2 regions of the Exiguobacterium sp. s189 genome follow, and region 2 is predicted to be linked to the other one. Evidence: a T-box and tRNA genes for the amino acid it is inferred to sense, from the RefSeq annotation. Region 2 holds a T-box; the other holds one or more tRNA genes.

Region 1 (6,716 bases), on a different contig from region 2:
AACTTACGAACTTGTTCTTGCGATTTTCCGCAAAACGAGCACTTGAGTTGCCCCTTTTCCTCGTTAAATTTGAACATTCGATACACCCCTTCTGTGGTGAAAATGGATGTAAGTGCGATAAATCGCGATTTGTATTTTCTGGTGCGATGCACCGTGAAAAGACATTTTACATCTCTGCGTTGAAATAATTGTAGCATGAACATATTGCGACTTCAAAGAATTACACATCCAAAGTGTTGTGACAGAAAAAAGGACGACCGCTAAGCAGTCGTCCCACTAAAAATCAACTTACTTCGCTTTACCGTTTTCAACGAGGATGTCGATCGCTTTACGGAATTTGAGGTCACCTTTAAGTGTCTCAAGACCGCCTTGTGGAGCGAGCATCGTACGGAGTTGGTCCGGTGCGATGTTGTAAAGTTTAGACATTTCTTCAAGCTCTTTCTCAGCATCTTCGTCAGATACTTCGATTGCTTCTTTGTCAGCGATTGCTTTCAAGACGAGACGAGCTTTAACGCGCTCTTCAGCTTGCTCTTTCATCTCTTCGCGCATTGCTTCTTCAGAAGTACCAGTGAGTTCGAAGTACATGTTAAGGTCGATTCCTTGTGAAGATACACGTGAACCGAACTCTTGTACCATGCGGTCTACTTCTTGGTCAACGAGAACTTGTGGTACGTCGATTGTCGCGTTAGCAGTTGCCTGCTCAACGAGTTGGTCGCGCATTGTACCTTCAGCTTCTTGTTTCTTACCAGCTTCTAAACGCTCACGGATGCTCGCTTTCAACTCGTCGAGTGTCGAAACAGACTCGTCGATGTCTTTTGCGAACTCGTCGTCGAGTTCAGGAACTTGTTTTGTTTTCACTTCGTGAAGTTTGACTTTGAATGTCGCTGGTTTACCCGCTAAGTTTTCAGCGTGGTACTCTTCAGGGAATGTTACTTCAACGTCTTTTTCTTCACCAGCAGTCATGCCGACCATTTGCTCTTCGAATCCTGGGATGAATTGACCAGAACCGATTTCGAGTGTGTAGTTCTCAGCTGTGCCGCCTTCGAACTGCTCACCGTCAGCGAAACCTGCGAAATCAAATACAGCTGTATCGCCGTTTTCGATTGCACCTTCTTTAACAGCGAGTTCTGCGCCTTGCTGTTGAAGTGCTTCAAGTTCTGCTGTTACTTCGTCTTCTGTTACTTCAGTTGAAACAGCTTCGTACTCGAGGCCTTTGTATTCGCCAAGCTCAGCTTCTGGCTCAACCACGAATGTCACTTTGAAAGCGACTGGTTTGCCTTTCTCGAGCGTGCCGTCTACATCGATGTTTTCGAGCGCGATTGGTTCGAAACCAGCTTCTTCAACCGCACCTTGGATTGTGTCGCGGTAGAGAATGTCGAGCGCATCTTGATAGAGTGCTTCTTCTCCATACATTTTGTTGAACATTGGGCGTGGCAATTTCCCTTTACGGAAGCCAGGCACGTTCAAGTCTTTGACGACTGTTTTAAATGCGGCGTCAACTGCTTTATCAAAAGCTTCTGCAGGAGCTTCGTACGTGAGTACGCCTTGGCTACCTGATGTTTTTTCCCATTTTGCTGTCATGCTAAGTCCCTCCAACAATTCGTTTATACCGTACAAAAATGTACAACAATCCGTATTATAGCATAAATCCTCGGTATGCACACAAGGATTTAGTCTAATAACGCCTGTGTGAAGCGCAGATCCGCCTCTAAAATCGCAGCTGCCAAACCGTCGACTGCCTCGTCATGCAAAATCGCTTGTTTCGCCTGTACGAGCGCCTGTTCCACGTCCGCTTTTTCAGCCGGCACATACGGATAATGCGTATACATATAGTTCATCAACAACTGAGTCCCGATCTCATCGCCCTCTACTGATTTCTGAAGCGAGAGGACGGTCTTCTCCCACGTCTCGATGTGCGATGTTGCCTCCATTTGCGACATCTCGTTCGTCGAATCCCCATCCGACCACTTGATGACCGCAAGTTCGGCAAAAGCCTTCTCTAACACGATTAATTTGACGAGCTTCGGTCGCTTGGATACGAGTAGCTCATGCAGCACATTGTCGAGTACCGAATCGATATTGAAATGGACATGTTGCAACGCCTCGATTTGTTCCCCTGTACTGCCTCGCGTCAACGTCCGTTTCAATTTGGCGATTGCCGCCGGAAACTCCGTCATCTTCAACACTTGAAGCACTTGATGTGCCTGTGTGTTGACCGTATCTTTTTTGTCTTGCCATTCGAGGTACTGGTTGATCCAGTGCGCCGCTTCAAACGGCTGGTCTCGCATGATGTAATACTGCGCGATCTGTAATCCGCCCGAAGCCGGTTCTTCCGCTTCCGCCATCTGGATGGCGACGAGTTCCTGCAACTTCTCGAGCGTTTCTGGGTCGTCCGGTTTTTCCATCGCACATTGGAAGATTTCCATGAAAATAAACGGGTCACCTGGAATCGCCTGATACCAATCCCATAAAATCGGTTCGATCCGCTGTCGCTCCCCAGAAGCATCTGCTTCTTGAATCATCTTATGCAGACGCGACCAATTCCCAGGGAACGGATAGTCCTGGTCCTTTTCCTTCTCCATCTTCCCTCACCCTCTCTTCCATTCCCTTTCATCTTCCGTTAGGACGCGATTCCTTGTCAATCGATTTCCCGGAAAATGAAAAAAGAGACGTTCTCCGTAGAGAGCGTCTCTATTTTAATGGAAGCGTCCCAAGAGGGATTCGAACCCCCGACCGACGGCTTAGAAGGCCGTTGCTCTATCCTGCTGAGCTATTGGGACATTGACATGAAAACTATAATAGAAAAATGGTTTCCTGTCAATCGATTTCCCATTCGAAACTCATAGTTTTCCTGCGATGTCCAAATCTTCGACGTGAGAACCGTCTTCCGAGCGATAAAAACGTACCGCTGCTTCCCCGTTTTCTAAGTCAAGAAGCGCATACGTTTTATCGGAACGTCCCCGTGGCATCCGAATCGAACCCGGGTTGATGTAGACGACCCCGTCCTCGATCAAAGCACCCGCCACATGCGAGTGACCGAACAAGACAACGTTCGCGCCAACTTCTTCCGCCCGGTAACGCAGCCGATTCAAGTCGAATTTGACGTCGTGATGATGCCCGTGGACGATGAGGATCGTACCGGCATCCGTCGTCTCAATCCGTTCGAGCGGAAGGTCTCCACCAAAATCACAATTCCCACGGACCGTTCGATACGGCAATAGATGTTCATCGACAAGTGCGAGTTGTGAATCGCCGCAATGGAACGCGTCATCAATCTCCGCCTCGTGTCGTTCAAAAATCGTTGTCAATTCTTCCGTCAGACCATGACTATCACTCACTATTAGAAAACGCATAAGCTTCATCCTTTCATGAATGGAATGATTTCTGCCTCCAGTTTTCGTAATGCCTGTCCACGGTGACTGACGACCGCTTTTTCTTCACGTTCTAGTTCGGCCGCCGTCTTGTGGAGCGATGGAACGATAAAGAGCGGGTCGTATCCGAAACCGTTCTCGCCACGTGGAGAATAGCCGATTGTCCCTTCAATTGTTCCACGAACGGTCAACGTCTCTCCTGTCGGTTTCGCCAGACAGAGGGCACAGACGAAGCGGGCCACGCGATTCGTTTCGCCGTTCAATTTTTCAAGAAGAAGCGCATTGTTCGCCTCATCCGACTTTTCAGGACCGGCGAAGCGAGCCGAATATACACCAGGTGCTCCGTCGAGCGCGTCAACTTCAAGACCGGAGTCGTCCGCGAGTACGGCATGCCCGAAATAGGCAGCAGCTTCCGTCGCTTTTAATGCCGCATTTTCTTCAAATGTCGTACCTGTCTCATCTGTTTCCGGCGCATCCGGATAGTCGAGTAGTGATTCGACCTCAAATCCGAGCGGTGTCAACATCCCTTCTAGTTCTTTTACTTTCCCGGGATTGTGTGTCGCAATGATCAACTTCATAATGTCTCCTCCGAACGTTCTCCGACGTACCACCAAGAAGCACCGAGTGCCTCTTCAGCCGTCTTGAATAATGATTCGATTCCGTGTTGTGCAAGCGCGAGCATCTCGTTCATCTCTTGAAGCGTGAACGTCGCCTCTTCACCTGTCCCCTGAACTTCGACGAACCGACCGCTCGCCGTCATGACGACGTTCATGTCGACCTCAGCCGCCGCGTCTTCCATATAGTCCAAGTCGAGAACGAGTTCATCGGTCCGTCCGACCGAGATGGCCGCGACACCTTCTTTGATTGGTGTATCATCGAGTTTCCCTTGACGGATCAAACGGTCGACAGCGAGGACGAGGGCACAAAAACCACCCGTGATGGATGCCGTACGCGTACCGCCATCCGCTTGGATGACGTCACAGTCAATCCAAATCGTTCGTTCGCCAAGACGTTCCAAGTCCACGACCGAGCGGAGTGATCGGGCGATGAGACGCTGAATCTCCATCGTCCGACCCGATTGTTTCCCACGTACCGCTTCTCGGACAGTCCGGTCACCTGTCGCACGTGGCAACATCGCATACTCGGCATTGATCCAGCCTTGCTTCTTCCCGCGAAGGAAGTTCGGAACACGTTCTTCGACAGTCGCTGTACAAATCACTTTCGTATCACCAATCGAAATGAGGACAGACCCTTCCGCATGCTTATTCACATGAGGTACGATCTCGACTGTTCGTAATTCATCAAATCGTCTCGTATCACGCAATGCCGGTCACCTCGACTTTCTCCGCATGGACCGGACGACCGAGCCATTCGCTCGCCAATCGGTCAAATAGTTCAATATCCCCCGTCGCATAAAAGGCATGGGATGGGACGGTATCTAATCCGTTCTCGAGCTCTTGATAATCAAGCATCGCTGCGACTTCGAGCGCCGTCTCGTCACCCGACGAGATGAGGTGCACGTTCGGTCCGACCACGTCCTGGATGACAGGCGCAAGGATCGGATAATGCGTACAACCGAGAATGAGTGTATCCATCTCGGAAGGTTGTAGCGGACGCAGCGTCTCTTCCACGATTTGACGGACGCGGTCTCCCGACACGTCCCCCGTTTCGACGAGCGGGACAAAAGGTGGGCAAGCGAGTGAGTACACGTCGACCTCACCAGCTACGTGACGAAGCGCCTTCTCATACGAAGCGCTCTCAATCGTCATCTTCGTACCGATGACACCGATATGTTTATTTCGCGTCCCTTTGACGGCCGCGCGGGCACCTGGGTCGATGACACCGATGACCGGGATATCGAGGCGTTTCCGCGCCTCTTTCAAAACGACCGCCGTCGCCGTGTTACAGGCGATGACAATCATTTTGACGTCTTTCTTCAATAAAAACTCAATGAGTTCCCATGTATAAGCTTCAATCTCATCGTGCGGACGCGGCCCGTATGGACAGCGTTCCGTATCCCCGATATAGATAATTTCTTCTTTAGGGAGCTGGCGCATCAATTCTTTGACTACCGTCAACCCGCCGACTCCTGAATCGAGGACTCCAATCGCTCGTTTCATTTGCATCACTTCCATTCTCACCTATCTTACCAAAAAACATCAGACGGAAAAAGAAACGTTCCCATGACAAAAAAAGACGAGGTCGCCAGTGGCGCCTCGTCCCTTACCCGAATTACTGAGCAAGACCTTCGCTAGTGAGCATGTCAGAAAGCGTGTTGATCGCTTCTTCTGCATCTTCACCTTCAGCAGTGATCTTGATTGTAGAATCTTTTGCGATACCGAGTGAAAGTACACCCATGATCGACTTCAAGTTAACTGTTTTACCATTGTACTCGAGGTTGATGTCTGACTGGAACTTAGAAGCTGTGTTAACCAACTGAGTAGCTGGACGAGCGTGAATTCCTGAATCAGCAACGACTGTGAACGTTTTTTCCATGAGATGATGGTCTCCCTTCAAAATTCAATTCTACAGGCGAACCGGCAGAATATTTTTTGTTTGTGAACTCATTATCAAATGATAGCGGATTCGCAAAAATTCTGCAAGCGGTTTTTATATTCCGGAGTCCATTCCGTTGGACGACCTTCCTTCGTCAAATGAACGAGGCTCGTTCGTCCCGCAAAGAGGAGTTGTTCTCCGTCATATGCCCCGTAATGAATATCACATGAAGTGTTTCCGACCGTCAAGATATTGGCATGCACGGTCAGCTGTTGACGTGGCATGACTTGTCGAACATAGTCACATTGCGCATCGGCGACGACGACAAACCCGTCCTTTAAGGAGAATCCTGTCGCTTCTAGCAACTCGATTCGCGCATCTTCGAAATAGATGAACGGGATCGTGTTATTCATGTGACCGTACGGATCGCACTCCGAAAAGCGGACTTTTACATCGAGCGCGACCCCTGCTTTGACACGTGTTTCCCAACCTGGCTCTCGAAAGTACTTGGTCATCGGCTCGCTTACGCCTCGACCGCAGAACCGGTGCGACCTTTGTCACTACCGAAGAACTGTTTGAACGAGTGAAGCGTCGTTTGACGGTTCATCGAAGCGATAGACGTCGTGAGCGGAATGCCTTTCGGGCAAACTTCGACACAGTTTTGTGCGTTTCCGCACTGCATGATGCCGCCGTCTTCCATAAGTGCTTCGAGGCGGTCTTCCGCGTGGAAGGCACCTGTTGGATGCGAGTTGAAGAGACGGACTTGCGAGATTGCCGCTGGACCGATGAAGTCCGATTTGTCGTTGACGTTCGGACACGCTTCAAGACAAACCCCACATGTCATACATT
Region 2 (11,936 bases):
AACAGCGCGTATCAGGCTCGGTGAATAAGCCAATGCGATTAGAGGATAACCTAGTGTAATGAAAACGATGATTAGTAACATATGATATCCCCACGAAAGGTTTCGATACGTGAGGCTCTGCTTTTCACGGATCATCGTCTTGACGAAAAAGATGCTTCCGAGGAAATAGAGGTATGGTAAAACGAATACCCATATAATCGTTTCATCAAAGACGTGTGTTCCGTGGTAATAACTCGCCATTCCTCCGATACAGAATGACGTGACGGCACTGACGTCGTTCCACACGTTTCGCTCATCTTTGATTTTGGCAAAGTAGGCGTTCACGAGACCGAATGGAATCATCGCAAAAGCGAACCAGATGAGACTCCATTGCATCCATAGGACTGGAATGACGGATAATGTAGCAATCATCAGATAGATCATCACTGTGCGTAAAAGCTCACGCGATTTCTTACGTTGTTTGATGTATTGGAACAAGAAGAATGTTCCCATATAAACAAATAGCCATGCAATGGCAAAAGGCACATGTGTCCACGTCCATCCTCCGACCGTTCCTCCAAGAACGAACGGCAAAATGAGCATCGACCATGCCCCATGTTGTGTTGGAATCATCCATTTCATGAAACTTCACTCCTTCATCCATCAGTGTAATAGATGATGATGGCATACGCTGTGAGGTTTAGCACAAATAACAAAAAAGAAAAATAGGTAGCGTCAGCCACCTATCTCATCACATTGCCTGTTTCTTATTTTTTGCATAGTTTGTCACGTATACAACTCCGATGACAGATAACGTCAAGATTGCAAGAACGTTTACCAATGTCTTGAGCGTATGTAGGCCATCAACGTTGTTCACGACCATCACTGCCATGAGTAATACGAGGATACTAAAGTTGACAATATTTCGATTTTTCATAAGATGCACCTCTCACTTCAATGTCAATTCCTATGATACCATTATGAATGAAAAAGTGTTATTTTTTGTATGTTTTAACCAAATCTATCATTTATACTAAGTTTACAAATTGTTCAGTGAGGTGAACGTTGATCATGTCTTTACTACCGAAAGACCGAAAAGGCCGGTTCATTTTTAAAGGCATCCTTGGCATAAGTTTCATCCTACTCTTGATCGGTCGAAGCGAAGTCCCTCTACCCATTCACGCAACGACTTCTTTCGTTCCATTCGAGGTTCACGGTCCCACACACCTCCCCTTTGTTGCAGAGACTGAATACGCACATCTTGTCAGCCTAGGGAAAGTCGAACTCGTCTATGAAAATGAAGAGGAGTCTATGAGCATATGGGCGACCACGGAACTCGGATGGCACCATGTCGAAGAGTGGGAACCTTACGCACAAACCGTTCAAGGTTCTCCTGTCTACGTCAATGAGTCCGATGAACTCACCATTCTCAGCTGGCAACGAGATGGCGTCGAATACGCAATCGACTACAGTGGACATCAACTTTCGAAGCAGGATTTGTTTGCCATCGCCGCTTCAATGAACTAAAAAAACGATCTCACGCGAGATCGTTTTTTGGTGTCCAATTTGGTACGACAGGTGTCGCTTTCGGCTCATCGACGACGAGCATCTTGGTGACGACCCGTCCGGCGATTGACACCGCGACGAGCGTATACAACGCGTTCGATAATGGTAAATAAATGAGTGAAATCCCAAGGACGATCACATCAAAGATAATTAAAATCGTACCGACTGACACGCCTGTCCATTTCGATAATCCGAGGGCGAATAAGTCGTCGCCACCGGTCGCTCCGCCTGACTTCAAGACGAGACCGAGACCATATCCGGTCACAATCCCACTTGCGATCGCAGCGAATAACGTCGCTGGCCATACTTGAATATCAAACGTGAGCAAATCGAGACGGTCCCACATCGCATAACTGAGCGAAAGGGACGAAGCGGCTAACACCGCCTGCCCGACAAAACGCCATCCTTTCCACCATAAGGCGATGATAAAAAATGGGATGTCGAGCACGATCATCGAGATCGCCGGGTCGATATCAAATAGATAGCGACCGAGTAGCGATAACCCGACGAATCCACCTTCCGCCAAACCAAACTGTTCATTCAAATAATAATAACCGAACGCCATGATCAGCGTTCCGAGCACTATGGTAGCAACTCGTTTCATTCCGATTGTCCTCCCCGTTCTTGACGGAGAGGAGGATCCTCAGTCGTAGCTGCGGTTCCATCTGTTCCATCTCCGATCTTCCGTTTGTTGATTGATACACGTCATAGTGATCATTCAACGCTAGAAGTCCGGAAGTTGGAACAGAGGCCACGTCCTCTCGGTATCCATAAAGACCTTCCTTTCTCAAATTGCGCGTAATCTTGTACGTAGTTTACCACACATTTTGATTCAGTTCATGAATTTTACCTTTAGTGCATGTTACGTTTCGGTAAATCTTTCTTACCGAACCACCACCAGTTCCAATCCCCAAACAGTTTCATAAGAGATGGAACGAGCAGGATTCGGATGATCGTCGCATCGATGAAGATGGCGAGGGCAATCCCGACACCGAGCTGTTTGATCGGGCTGACACCCGTAAAGGCAAACGCACCGGTCACGACAATCATGATGATGGCAGCCGAGGTAATGATCTTACTCGTTTTCGCCAGTCCCATCTCTGTCGCATAGTCGTTGTCACCTGTCTCCCGGTAGTATTCCTCGATTCGTGAAACGAGGAACACCTCATAGTCCATCGACAATCCGAAGACGAGTGAGAAGATAAATACCGGTGTCAAAATGCTGATGGTCTCCGCATCATAGATATATCCGGATTCAAAAATGATGACGAGTAAGCCGAACGTTGCTCCGAGACCGAGTACATTCATGAGAATGGCTTTGATTGGAATCAAAATGGATCGGAATGCCCACATGAGAATGAAGAACGTCGCCAAAATGACGGTGATCACTGCATATGGGATGCTGTCGTAAATCTCATCATAAATCTCTTCGTTAAAGGCAGCCGGTCCACCGACCTCAAATCCTTGGTCTCGCCAATCGCGGACAAATGCCTGTGCTTCTTTGTCACTCGGTGGTACATCGAAACTCACGTTGACGAGGGCGAGATCCGTATTCCCATCAAGCGTGACCAGCCGTTCAAGCGGAGCGAGTTGTTCCGGTGCCGCCTCGACGAGTTGTGTGAAGGCTTCCGGTGTCAAACCGGACGTCGTCAAAAAGGTTGAGACGTTATCGACAATTCCCACTTCGTTTAACTCATCCGTGAGCGTTGTCAGTTCTTCTAAAATCATCGGGTCCGTCAAATCATTCGCTTCGAACAAAATGACCGCATCGGTTGAGTTTTCTCCGAACACTTCATCAAATCGTTCAAGTGCCGCCCGTGATTCATACGAAGTTGGGAGCGCATCTGCGTCCGGAATGTTCAGCTCTAAGTCACGGACGAACCAAAGACTCGGTAACAGTAACAATAAAGCAACGAGCGTCATTGTCACAGGCCGCTTCATGACGAAACGGGCAAGTTTTTGCCAACGCTTTTCAGACTTTATCTCGTCAGACTTGATGATTCTCCCTTTATTCAAGGCATCCCCGACTAAATATAGAGATGACGGCAAGAGTGTCAGTGCGGACAAAACAGCCCCCGCGACAGCAATGAGCGCACCGAGCGCGACTGCCTGGAAGACATCGACCTGGATAAAGAGTAGACCGGCCAATCCGACGAATACGCATAGTCCAGAAAAGAGAATCGAGCGTCCTGCCGTCGCCACCGTCCGGACGATGGCTTCTTCTCTCGATTGTCCACGCGTCAACTCTTCACGATACCGATTGACGAGGAGCAATGAGAAATCAATCCCGAGCGCAATGGCGATCATCGCCACGGCGTTCAAGACGAATATGGATAATTCCATGTTTTGCGCAAAAAAGAATAAAGAGCCTGCCGCTACGATGAACGTGATGAGTCCGACGAGCAACGGCATGAGTGCCGCGAGCGGCGTTCCGAAAACAAGTAACAATACGACGAGAGCAACCGGAATCCCGATCAATTCTGCTCGAATCAAGTCATTTTTCGACGCTTCGTTCAAGTCGTCTGCAAATACCGGTTCCCCGGTCAACCGCACTTCTGTATCCGTGTCTGTGATGAGGGCGTCACGAACCGCATCAATCGAAGATTCGGCTGCTTCATAGTCTTCGAATTCAAGCACAAAGTACGAAACGTCCCCTGAACGAGCATCTGGATTCTCAGATGGCGTAATCACACCATCAATCGACCGAATTGCCTCGAACCGTTCTTGTTGTTCGTCCATGACCGTTTCTATTTCTCCGCCTTCAAACAAGACGATCATCGAGGCACCTGCACGATCGAATCGTTCATTCAACGTGTCCTCTACTTGTTGGAATCGCCCGTCTTGAATCGCGAAGCCGTTTCCTCGCAACTCACCTGGGAGCTGCAGTCCAAAATAGACCGACCCCGCAAGTAAGATCGTCCAAATGAGTAGTACTCCATATCGAAAGCGAACCAACTGCCTACCTAACCATTCCATCCTTGTCACTCCTCCCTATCTAACCATCTACTTCCCGTTTCTCTCTTCATTCATCATCACTTCACAAAAAATTCCTGAACCTGTTTCGGGTTCAGGATTCTTGTCGCTCAAAGACTTGAAGCCAACTATGGCAAAATCGTGGCGGTGCGGATAAGACGACGAGTCGGTCTCCTCGGTCATCTAACAGCATGACCTTCAGTAATTGGTTGTCCGCGCACACCGTCGAACAAAACAATTCTTCTTCTCGACGAAACAGTTGGAACGCTTCGGTCGAAGTGATTGCCGTCGTTTCGCCGACTTGATCGAGGATGACCGTTTCACGGTCCCCTTCATACGGAATACGCCAGTGCTCATTTGTTTTCACATTCTCCACTAAAAAGTGATGCGTGTTTTCATCAAATAAGGTCACACATGTTTCAGGTGTGAATCGTTCAAAATCATACGTCCCCTGATACGCCAACTCGATGATGTTCCCAAAGAGCGGAACTTCTTCGTAGCGACTATATCGAAACGTATGATCGTGGAGGTTCAAAGCCACGACATCCGATTCGGCTGAATATAAGAAGATGTCATCGCATTGCCAATAGTGCAAATTGCTAAACCAGTCACCGTTAAAACGTTGTGGAATCGCATGCGTCTCCATCTGTCCTTTTTGTAAATCAATGACTCCGTAAAGTCCTTTTTCTCGGAACCATGCCACGGCACGCGTCGCATTCGGCTCCACATATAGGGCGCACGGTGTCCAAGTCCAGTCAATCTCCCAGCGAATTTGGGACGACTCGTCAAAGAACAAAAATCCGGTTTGCGCCAAGTACAACATCCAACCTTCACCGACACGTTCTAACCATTCGATCGTTTGATGAAATTGAAAGTCTGCTGTTTGTTTGTACATTTGATCACTTCCTAATTTCAGCTTAGCAACGACCGAAGCGAAATTCGATTTTGAATGTGTTCGTTCAACACATTTTCGATTTTCCTGTATACTGTCGGTATAGATGAATGGTTCAGAAAGGAGTATACCGATGCGCCCATTACAATTATCACCAGAGACCGCGGTTGAGCTTGCGAAAAAGTTGAACGTCCCGCTCGAAGAATTGATGCATATGCCAAAGCATATTCTCGTTCAAAAAATGATGCAACTCGAGGCATCTCAAACAGAGGAAGACACACCAAAGGAGACGGATTAACGTCTCCTTTTTTGGTTACTGTTCTTTACGTTTTCGTTTTTTCGATACGTACCAGAGACCACCGAGCACGGCGAGTGCTGCACCTCCAGCAACAGCGTATTTGCTGTAGTCCGGACGACGTTCCGTCACCACGAGTGTCGATAGTGGTGCGACTGTCATATGACGGTCTTCAATTTGACGCGGCGCCGTCAGATTGACGGTATGGTCTTCCACGTTTACTTCAAATTTACCGGACGGAAGTTTAATCTCGACCGCTTCCTCTAACGCGTTATGATACACGACATGTCGTTCTACATACCCTTCGACGTGGCGGCTCAACTCGAATGCAATCACGCCTTCTTCCTCATCGAAGAAGCGCAAGTGTTTCCGAATCTGTTCCGTGTTCTCGAGTCGGAAGAGCGGATACTGTTTCCGCAGGCGCAAGAGACCTTTCACATATTCCACACTCGGTGCTTCTTGTTCTGCACGTGTCCAATCGACACGGTTGACGACCTCGCCTGAGTTAAAACTATTCTCGTCCCCATCTTTTGTGCGGAAGAACTCTTGCCCACTGTGGAGGAACGGAATCCCTTGTCCGAGAAGTACGATGGATGTCGCCAAGCGATGACGGCGGCGACGCGTCGTCTCATCATCTTCTGGATTCGTCACGGACAACTTGTCCCAAAGCGTCAAGTTATCGTGACATTCAACATAGTTGACGACCTGGTTCGGTTCATCGGCAAAACTTTGGCTCGTAATTCCGCCAGCGATTCCTCGCTTCACGTCAGCCGTCATGTCTGTATTGCCGCTCACCCAGCCTGGTAAGTCTTCGATAAATACGTCTCCACGGACACCATCTCGAATCCCATCATTAAATTGCGCGATTCGTGGCATCTTGTGCGCATTGTGTTGATTCGCTTTTTTACGGACAGGGAGTGGCGTATCTAAATCCCAACCTTCTCCGATGACCAGGATGGACGGGTCGACGCGATCAAGCGCCTTCCGAATTTGATTCATCGTCTTCACATCATGTAATCCCATCAAGTCGAAACGGAATCCGTCAATCATGAATTCCTTCGCCCAATATGTGACACATTCGACCATGAGCTTACGCATCATCGCACGCTCAGATGCCGTGTCATTCCCACATGCCGAACCGTCCGCGAGTGTTCCGTCCTCATTTAGTCGATAGTAATAATCAGGGACGAATTGACCGAGCGGTGTCGTCAACGCATCGTACGTATGGTTGAAGACGACGTCCATGATGACACGAATGCCCCGATCGTGGAGGGCTTGAATCATCGCTTTTAGTTCAATAATTCGTGTCGCCGGATCGTCTGCTGACGAGGCGTATGATCCTTCGACCGCAAAGTAATGCACCGGATCATATCCCCAGTTATAGTTATCTTCGCTCTCGCGTGATTCGTTCACCGACCCATAGTCAAAGAATGGCATCAATTGAAGATGTGTGATACCGAGCGATGTGATGTAATCGAGTCCGGTCGGGTAACCGCTCGTGGTCGTCGTGCCCGTCTCGGTCATCCCCAAGAACTTCCCACGATGCATGGCCCCGCTCTCTGGATGACTCGTCAAATCACGTACGTGCGCTTCGTAAATGACCGCTTCTTGTGAAGAATTGAATAGCGGACGTTCTTTAATCCAATGGTCCGGGTTCAAGGATGCCGGGTCAAGCAGACATCCACGCTTCCCATTCACTCCGACGACTTTTGCATAAGGGTCGAGTGATTCCACTTTCTTCCCATCAATCATTGCTTCAAATACATAAAATTGACCTTCGAACAAGGCACGGTCGAGTTCAATGACCCACGTCCCTTTCTCAGCCGGTTCGAGTTCGAGTCGATCAAACTTGCGGGCACGGGCTGTGCGATATAACTTGACCGACATCTGTTCCGCTACCGGAGACCAGACACGTAGTCGAATCTGTTCCCCTTTAAACGTCACCCCAAGGTCTTTCCCGTGATAGGCAACGTGATCTAAGTCTGCTTGTGTGTGTTGATCCATTGTACGTTCCATCTCTTCACTCCTTCACTGCTTCAAATCTGCTATCATTATAACAAAACCACACAAAGGATGGATGAAACATGGCAAAAGACAATTCTTTCGATATCGTGTCCGAAATGAATCTTGAAGAAGTGAAGAACGCGATTCAAATCGCGGAGAAGGAAATTTTAAACCGTTACGACTTCAAAGGCTCAAAAAGTGAGATGTCGCTCGACAACGGCGACCTCGTCCTCATCTCGGATGACGACTACAAACTTGAGCAATTAAAGGACGTCTTAATCACGAAGTTGATCAAGCGCGGTGTCCCGACAAAAAACCTCGACTATCAAAAAGTAGAGAACGCACTCGGCGGCACGGTTCGCCAACGTGTGAAATTGAAGAGCGGGATCGACAAAGATGACGCGAAAAAAATCAACAACGCCATCAAGGAATCAAAACTTAAAGTCAAATCGCAAATTCAAGACGATCAAATCCGTGTCACGGGGAAATCGCGTGACGATCTTCAAGCTGTCATGCAGCTCGTTCGTGAACTCGAATTGTCTGTCGACGCCCAATTCACGAACTTCCGATGAAACTCGCGATCATCAGTGACCCACACGGTTCGTTTGATGATTTGAAGGCGGTTCTCGATGACGTCCGGCGAGAAACCGAGCATATTCTCTGTCTCGGCGACCTGTATGAATGCCACATCGGGAAAAAACGACGTCACGAACGCTTTCATCATGTGGAAGACGTCGTGACGTATGATCCGAATTACGAAGCATTGCTGACGTTCCCGAGTCTTCGTGGTAATCAGGAGGAGCGAATCGACGAGGTGCTCGTCATCGACCATCCCGTGAAAACACGGATTTCCTTATTACCGGAACAGACGACTCTTGGAGAAGCACGTTTTTTACATGGGCATCAAGTCAAGTGGAATGAAGACTGGGAACCGGTTGTCGAGAAAGGGAAATATCCGCTCGTCTTCATCGGACATAGTCATATTCCCGGGATTTACCGGAAAGGAAGATCCTTGCCGTGGGAAATCGGGACACCGTTCCATTTGAAGAAGAAACGATATGTTATCAATGTCGGTGCCATCATCTTTGACCGGGAATGGTGTCTCTATGACACGGAAGCCCGAACGGTGACGCGGATGAAAGTGTGAGCATACGAAAAGGACCTCAATTTTTTGAGGTCCTTTCGTCTGTCTTACATTTCTTCCGGAGCTTCGACACCGAGTAAACGGAGTCCTTCCGTCAATACGAGTGTCACTGCCTTCACGAGTGCGAGACGCGATTGTTTGCCTGCATCTTCTTCTAAGACACGGACATGACCGTAATACTTGTTGAACGCTTGCGCGAGGTCAAGTACATAACGGCTGATGATAGATGGTTCGCGACGTTCATGTGCACGCGTGATGACGTGCGGGAACGCGTTGAGCATCGTGACGACACCCCATGAGTAGTCATCGTCTGCACCAGTGAACGGTGAACCATCGTAGTTCCCTTTACGGAGGAGTGAGTTCGCACGAGCGTTCGTGTATTGGACGTAAGGTCCTGTCTCTCCTTCGAACTTGAGCATGCTGTCGAGATCGAATTCGATGTTGTTGATGCGTTCGTTCTTCAAGTCGTGGAAGACGACCGCTCCGACACCGACCATGCGTGCGACGTCTTCTGCGTTCGCAAGGTCCGGATTCTTCTGTTCGATGTTCGCTTGTGCTTTTTCAATTGCTTCTTTCAACACTTCCTCAAGAAGAACGATGCGCCCTTTACGTGTCGACATCTTCTTCCCTTCTTGCAAGATCAAGCCGAACGGTACGTGATGCATGCCATCGACGAAGTCGTAGCCGAGCTTACGAAGAACCGAGAAGAGTTGTTTGAAGTGAAGCGCCTGTTCGCCACCGACGACATAGTTCGCTTGCACGAAGTTGTACGTTTCGTAGCGATAGATTGCTGCTGCCAAGTCGCGTGTCGCGTACAATGTCGCGCCATCTTTCTTCTTGATTAAGCATGGTGGCAAGTTCTCTTCTTCGAGCGAGACGACCATGGCGCCCTCACTTTCGACTAAGAGGTTTTTTTCTTCGAGCATCTCGACGACGCGTCCCATCTTATCATTGTAGAACGCCTCACCATTGAAGCTCTCGAACTTCACACCGAGGAGGTCGTATACTTTTTGAAACTCCTTGAGTGACTCGTCACGGAACCATTGCCAAAGCTCTGTCGCTTCCGCATCGCCGTCTTCAAGCTTCTTGAACCACGCGCGACCTTCGTCTTCGAGTTCTGGTTGTGTCTTCGCTTCTTCATGGAAATGAACATATAATTTCAAGAGTTCTGCGATCGGATTGGCACGTACCGCTTCCTCATCGCCCCACTTCTTGTAGGCGACCATCAATTTCCCGAACTGTGTACCCCAGTCACCGAGGTGGTTGACGCCGACAACGTCATATCCGTTTTTACGTGCGATTTGGTTGATCGCATTCCCGATCACCGTCGAACGTAAGTGACCCATCGAGAACGGTTTCGCAATGTTCGGTGACGAGAAGTCCGTCACAATCGTTTCGTTGCGTGTTGCATGTGTCGCGTACTCTGACTTTTCATCGAGCACCGTGTTGATGATTTCTTGTGACACGACGTCACGGCTCAAGAAGACGTTGACGTAAGGTCCCGCTGCCTCGACTTTTGTGAACAGTTCATCGTTCAAGTCATTCGCGATATCTGTCGCAATCATGACAGGTGCTTTACGGTAGGCTTTCGCCAATTGGAAACATGGGAACGCGAGGTCACCATGTGCCTCGTGTTTCGGCTTCTCAATCAATGCTTCAATCTGGTCAATCGTGAGCTCGTCTCCGATGACACGTGATAACGCTTCTGCGTACTTGCGTTCATAACTCATTTGTATGTCCTCCTTCTTCGTATCACAACTCATAAAAAAAAACGCCCTTTGCATAGATGCAAAGAGACGGGAATTCCCGCGGTACCACTCTTCTTGCCTGCATGATGCAGACCGCTTTATGGTGATAACGGTTCCCTCCGGCTATGCCTACTCTCGTTTCGGATAGCATCTCAAAAGTGCGTTTCGCGACGTTTGTCAGCCTAGGCTCTCACCAATCCCCAGGTCGCTTTGTTGACTAAACCATCGTTACTCTCTTTTTCATCGACATTCGTCTATGCGGTTGAAAAGCAATTTCATTATAGAGGATATTCCGTGTATACTCAATGCTAGAATTCAAGCATCATTGGACAGAAGCAGGACTCACATGAAATCGTGACGAATCTTTACTATTAGATCTTGAAATGTCCCATGCTAGGAGGGAACACATGAACCACTTTCGTAAGATGTCCGTGCTCGGTTGGAGTATATGGAGTGCCCTGTTCATCTTCACCATCGCACTATTTGCATTGGATATCCTACACGCCCCAACAATCGATTCGTTGTCATTTATTTTAATTTCGTTGCTTGTCATCATTTTTCAACTCGACTCGATCGAAGTCAAAGGTGTGTACTTCACATTTTCTGAAAGTATCGTTTTAATCTTATTTTTATTCTTTGGATTTGAAACAGCACTCATCGTCAACCAAATCGGGGTGTTCGTCTTTCAATTCGCCAACTTGAGACCGAAAGTCGCCATCCGTCGCTTCCGGTTCACATATCCGTGGAATGCCATTACGGCGTACTTAGAGATCGTCATACCAGCAGCTGTCTATCTCGCCCTAGGTGGGGAGACCAGTCTCAACTTTTATTCGCAAGATTCGTTCGTGCCGCTCGCTGGATTGTTCCTTGCCATCTTCTTAAACACGGTGTTTCAAAAGTATCAGGTGAAATGGTGGTTCCGCGTCGACATCGCATTGAGCGACTTTATGAAGATTGCGTTCTATACGTACGTCGTCAGTTTGATTTTCATCTTAGCGGCAGCGTTTTTCCGAGAGACCAACTTACTCGTCGTCAGTAGCATCGCCGCTGCGTTGACGTTCTTCATCAAGCGGCTTCTCATTCAAAAAGAGCGACAAGATGCATTTAAATCCTTGATTGAGCAATACGATGAAGCGAAAGAGGCCGTTTCCTTGTCACAGAGCGAGGCACAAGCCATCGAAGTGTTTTTAAGTCAATGCGAACAGCTGAATCATTATGATGAAGGGTATGTCGAGTTTAAATTGTTTGAACGCACCCTGTACTTTGATTTAAAGACGCGACAGCCCATCGATCGACCCATCGTCTTTACGTTGCTTGAAATGAGTCAGCCAATCG

The links. A T-box is a leader RNA that pairs with one kind of tRNA and senses whether it is charged. The one in region 2 lies ahead of argS (arginine--tRNA ligase), so its partner is inferred to be a tRNA-Arg.
Region 1: it has a tRNA-Arg gene. The T-box ahead of argS (arginine--tRNA ligase) is inferred to sense a tRNA for this amino acid. The anticodon was not compared.

The regions. Positions count from the first base shown of each region.
Region 1 covers NZ_JACSKM010000014.1:48,641-55,356, forward strand. The annotation lists gene clpX (ATP-dependent protease ATP-binding subunit ClpX) at 1-77, opposite strand, end outside; gene tig (trigger factor) at 289-1,581, opposite strand; gene KNO99_RS13905 (hypothetical protein) at 1,671-2,582, opposite strand; tRNA gene KNO99_RS13910 (tRNA-Arg) at 2,707-2,780, opposite strand; gene KNO99_RS13915 (metallophosphoesterase family protein) at 2,841-3,353, opposite strand; gene KNO99_RS13920 (XTP/dITP diphosphatase) at 3,359-3,949, opposite strand; gene rph (ribonuclease PH) at 3,946-4,695, opposite strand; gene racE (glutamate racemase) at 4,688-5,491, opposite strand; gene KNO99_RS13935 (phosphocarrier protein HPr) at 5,604-5,867, opposite strand; gene KNO99_RS13940 (acyl-CoA thioesterase) at 5,942-6,382, opposite strand; gene sdhB (succinate dehydrogenase iron-sulfur subunit) at 6,391-6,716, opposite strand, start outside.
Region 2 covers NZ_JACSKM010000004.1:207,970-219,905, reverse strand. The annotation lists gene KNO99_RS07550 (YwiC-like family protein) at 1-621, opposite strand, end outside; gene KNO99_RS07545 (hypothetical protein) at 731-916, opposite strand; gene KNO99_RS07540 (hypothetical protein) at 1,051-1,506, shown strand; gene KNO99_RS07535 (YitT family protein) at 1,517-2,149, opposite strand; gene KNO99_RS07530 (MMPL family transporter) at 2,398-4,521, opposite strand; gene KNO99_RS07525 (hypothetical protein) at 4,613-5,413, opposite strand; gene KNO99_RS07520 (YycC family protein) at 5,544-5,708, shown strand; gene pulA (type I pullulanase) at 5,724-7,721, opposite strand; gene KNO99_RS07510 (YajQ family cyclic di-GMP-binding protein) at 7,790-8,281, shown strand; gene KNO99_RS07505 (metallophosphoesterase family protein) at 8,278-8,856, shown strand; gene argS (arginine--tRNA ligase) at 8,901-10,583, opposite strand; T-box leader at 10,643-10,854, opposite strand; gene KNO99_RS07495 (GGDEF domain-containing protein) at 11,009-11,936, shown strand, end outside.